DNA from 2 places in the Cytobacillus sp. FSL R5-0569 genome. Region 1 is predicted to be linked to the other one. Evidence: riboswitches for the same ligand, from Rfam matches in the RefSeq annotation. Region 1 holds a riboswitch; the other holds the start of a gene.
What was found. Region 1 has a riboswitch for FMN ahead of ribE (riboflavin synthase). Riboswitches for the same ligand answer to the same signal wherever they lie in the genome.

Region 1 (2,418 bases):
TCCAATTAAATGTCCTTCTAGTATTGTATTCATTCTACTTCACTCCTAAATTAGATTAGTTTAATAATAATTGTGATTGCTTATAAGATATTAATTGTTCAATCGTAATCATCTTCAAATCATATTTTTCTGCTACTTTCTCTAACTCTGCTACTCTAGCCATTTCACCATTTTCTTTCATAATCTCGCATATAATCCCGACCGGACTTGCCTCAGCCAATTTTGCTAAATCTACTGCCGCTTCCGTATGGCCTGAACGCTCAAGGACGCCACCATCCTTCGCTATAAGGGGGAAAATATGACCTGGACGATTGAAGTCTGATGCTTGTGTTTTGTCGTCTAACATTTTTTCTACGGTTAAAAACCGTTCAAATGCACTTATACCAGTCGTTGTCTCTTTATAATCAATACTTACAGTAAAAGCAGTTTGATGGCTGTCTGTATTATTAGTTACCATCGGATGCAAGTCTAATTTTTTGGCGATTGACTGCTCAATCGGCACGCAAATAAGCCCTCTTCCCACTGTCGCCATAAAATTGATTGTTTCAGCTGAAGCATACTCGGCAACAGCGATAAAATCACCCTCATTCTCACGATTCTCATCATCACAAACGATAATCACTTTTCCCATTTTCAAGTCAGCAATCGCTTCTTCAATTGAGTGACTCATATATTCCCTCCTAACTTAAGAATCCATTATTCTCTAATAACTGTTCGAAATTTCTTTCACGTTTCGATGTGTCTGAAAAGGCAAATACATATTTAGCAAATAAATCATATTCGATATTGACAGTATCATTTGGCTTTTTTTCACTAATCACCGTTTCTTCAGCTGTATGAGGAATTAACGCAATCGTAAAATAACCATCCCCTACCTCCATCACTGTTAATGAAGTGCCATCAATAGCAACAGATCCTTTAGGTAGAATTAGATGCTGATACTTCTCTGATAGTGAAATTGAAAGATAAATCGCATTTTCTTGTCTTTGTTTTTTTAAAATTTTTCTCGTTTCATCCACATGACCACTTACATAATGGCCGCCAAATCTTCCTCCTGCTAACATCGCTCTTTCTAAATTCACATTGCTTCCTACTTTTAAAGAGGAAAGCGATGTCGCATGAAAAGTTTCTGGCATCACATCTGCTGTAAAACTTCTTTGTTGGAATTCGGTCACTGTTAAACAAACACCGTTCACAGCGATGCTATCACCGATATGGATATCATCCATAATCTTTGTAGCATTGAACACTAATTGAATAGTAGATCCACGATGAATCGTTCTTTGTACAGTACCGATTTCTTCGATAATACCTGTAAACAGAATGATCAACCTCTCTGCATAAGATTTATTCGTTTAAGTAAAAGTTGAAATTTTCCGCTCGGGGCAAATACGCGGTATCGGGAGAGTTTGTTGAAAATTACAAAAAGAGTTGGACTCACACTTATCGTTATCCCATATCATCACCACCCTTTTTAAAATACTCATGAATAAATAAACCCGTATACGAATACGTATACGGGAAAAGTAATCATGGCCAAATAAACGTCAAAATCAACTGTTTTTGAACGTTTTTACACACACGCATCCTTCTCCCATCCAGACTATACTGTCGGCTTTGGAATTGCACCAAATCCACCGTTCTCATTCCTGAGCCCGGGTCACGGACTAAGAGGTCACCCTCATCACCGCCGGTTGGGAATTTCACCCTGCCCCGAAGGATATTCTATTAAATTGTTGATACTATAGAGAACAGACAGTATCTAATACTTTTAAAATAAATAAAGATTCCCCTGCTCTTATTACAGTATCTAAATATAGGATAAATGTAAATAAGTAATTAATCAATAGAAAGAGTGTTAAATAGGAGATTATACATAAAGAAAACTAAAATAAACCATCACCCTAACATTTGAGACAGAAAAAGGATAATAGTTATATATCTAATATTATATTTCAAAACCCTACCTCAATTTTTTCTTTACTCCTTAAAGTTGTCAATTCATCTATGTATGATATAAAATACAGTTAAATACAGTTAAATACATTATTTCTATTAAATTACATAGAAAAGAAGGTGTGTTTTTGTAAATAACTATTCATCAGGACATAAAGATAACATAAAAATTACAAAATCCAACTATAAAAGGAAGCCCATCTATGAATAGAAAATTAATTATTATTTTCATCTTTCCTTTAATTTTAGTGTCTTGGATGATTTATTCTTATAAACAACCAATTGTACTAAAAGGAAAGAGCTCCGATGGAAATTGGAGAGCGGAATATAGCCCTCATCATTCTCCTAACCCTAAAGGGATTTGGAAAGGAGAGGCAACTTGGTTAGGAGGGACCAATCTCCCTACTCTGAATTTTTTGGTATTTAAATCTGGAGAGGAAATGGTCACTTTATACGATAAGC
Region 2 (2,418 bases), 230 kb from region 1:
ACATATTTAGCTAAATCTTGCTCATCAATGATACCACCACGGGCACAGTTAAGTAAGCGAACGCCTTTTTTTGTTTTTTTCAATGCCTCTTCATTGATAATCCCTCTTGTTTCAGGTGTAAGTGGAGTATGAACCGTAATAATATCAGATCTTTGCAGTATTTCATCTAATGTACTAGATTCTACACCGAGTTTTGCTGCACGTTCTTTCGTTAAAAAGGGATCGAATACTAACACACTCATACCAAATACTTTTGCTCGCTTGGCGATTTCACTCCCGATTCTTCCCATACCAACAATACCAAGACTTTTACCGAATAGTTCAGTACCTACATACTGATTTCTTTTCCATTCCAAATTCTTAACTGAGCTATGTGCTTGAGGAATATTTCTCATAAGGGAGGCCATCATAGCAAAAGTATGCTCTGCCGTAGAAATTGTGTTTCCGTCTGGTGCATTTATGACGATAATGCCTCTTTTAGTTGCTGCTGGAACATCAATATTATCGACACCCACACCTGCTCTTGCAATAATTTTTAACTTTGGCATCTCCGCCATTAATTCATCCGTTACTTTCGTGGCACTCCGTACTAACAAAGCCTCAATAGTTGATAAATCAACCTCGGGATCGTCGGTTTTCTTTTGAATAATTTCAGCATTTGTGTCGTTAAGTAAAGGGTATAAGCCTTCTTCACTAATGGCATCAGCCACTAATATTTGATACATGTATGAACCCTCCTAAGTTGGTTACTTAATTATCTGATTATTTTACAAGACGAATATTATTCTGTCAATTGGATTTATTGTTTGTGTTTAAAATGGAAACGCTTTAATGTAGTAAAATAAAACGATCTTCGTGGAAAGAAAATTTTATCTCCTGAAGACAAATGTGCATAATGAAAGGAATGTTTTTAATTCGAGATATTTACTATTTTAGGCTTCACAAATGAATTATTTTTCAGTATAATGAAGTTGTCAAATAAATATGGTCTATCTTCGGGGCAGGGTGAAATTCCCGACCGGCGGTGATAAGTATTTATACTTTAAGCCCGCGAGCCTAAAAGTGGAGTGCAATTAGCACGAAGCGTTTGTATTGGGCAGGATTTGGTGAGAATCCAAAGCCGACAGTAAAGTCTGGATGGGAGAAGATGGAGGTTCTGCTAACGTTCAAAGTATACACTACAAGAACGTTTATTAAGAATGTCTTTGTTCAATTCTCCCTCAAGTTTACTTGAGGGTTTTGTTATGCAAAGACGCTTATTTGCTGAACCTTTCTTCTATAGGAGAGATAGCCTAAAAGGAGAGAGGAAAATTGAAGAAGTTAAATGTCAAAGCTTTTGTTGCAATCGGTATGTTGAGTAGTATCGCGTATATTCTTATGTTGTTAAACTTTCCATTACCACCGTTTCCGAACTTTTTGATGATTGACTTTAGTGATATCCCTGCTTTAGTGGCTGCGTTAATATTTGGTCCGATTGCGGGAATACTGGTCGAATTGTTTAAAAATGTGTTGGATTATTTTATGACGGGAAGTGCTACTGGTGTACCTGTTGGTCATATTGCTAACTTTGTAGCAGGTTTATTATTTATTTTGCCAACCTATTATGTTTATACAAAGATGAAATCCAAAAAAGGTATGACAATAGGATTAATCATTGGCACAAGTGTAATGGCTGTATCCATGAGTTTGCTTAATTATTTCGTCTTTTTACCTGCCTATACAATGTTTTTAAATATGCCCGCTATGTCAGGAACAGAAATGCGTTCAACTGCAGTCATGTTTATTCTACCTTTTAACTTTATTAAAGGAATTTTAATGGCATCGGTATTTATGCTTGTATTTGCTAAGATGAGTAATTGGATTAATAAACAAAGATCGCTAAATACGATTGCTTAATTTATAAAGGAGGCATCTAACTTTGAAAAGTTAGATGCCTTTTAATATATAATTTTATGCCGCTTAAGTAGAATTGTCACTCTTATCCATCATATTACATCATTCGTAAAAGCACCAATGAACTCATATGCAATCCTCGATAACTACTATTTTAATTCCAACTGGATAATTGATGAAGGGAACGATTTTTATTCGAATGAGTATACGAGTATGTGATTCCCTGTAGCTCATAGAAAAAACGAGCAAATCCCTAAAATAGGATTTACTCGTTTTCTTTTTTTACAATTAGATTTCTTTTTGTTCTATTCGTATTTTAACGGATCACCATCAAAGGCATCGTCTGCGACTTTTATTGAGTCAGTTGGACAGCCTTCAAATGCATCCATCATATCTTCTATAAGAACATCGGGAATTTCAACAATTCCTTCATTATCATCTAGTGTTACAAATGCGATGCCCTCATCATCGTAATCATAAATGTCTGGAGCTGCCGCACCACATGCGCCACAAGCAATACATGTT

Region 2: it holds a riboswitch for FMN, as region 1 does, so the genes downstream of both, MKX78_RS15400 (ECF transporter S component) here and ribE (riboflavin synthase) in region 1, are expected to answer to the same signal.

What each region holds. Positions count from the first base shown of each region.
Region 1 is NZ_JBBOWW010000001.1:2,810,203-2,812,620, forward strand. It holds gene ribH (6,7-dimethyl-8-ribityllumazine synthase) at 1-33, opposite strand, end outside; partial or broken gene ribB (3,4-dihydroxy-2-butanone-4-phosphate synthase) at 80-670, opposite strand; gene ribE (riboflavin synthase) at 681-1,322, opposite strand; FMN riboswitch at 1,583-1,725, opposite strand; gene MKX78_RS14230 (hypothetical protein) at 2,160-2,418, shown strand, end outside.
Region 2 is NZ_JBBOWW010000001.1:3,040,369-3,042,786, reverse strand. It holds gene serA (phosphoglycerate dehydrogenase) at 1-725, opposite strand, end outside; FMN riboswitch at 988-1,153, shown strand; gene MKX78_RS15400 (ECF transporter S component) at 1,312-1,896, shown strand; gene MKX78_RS15395 (ferredoxin) at 2,199-2,418, opposite strand, start outside.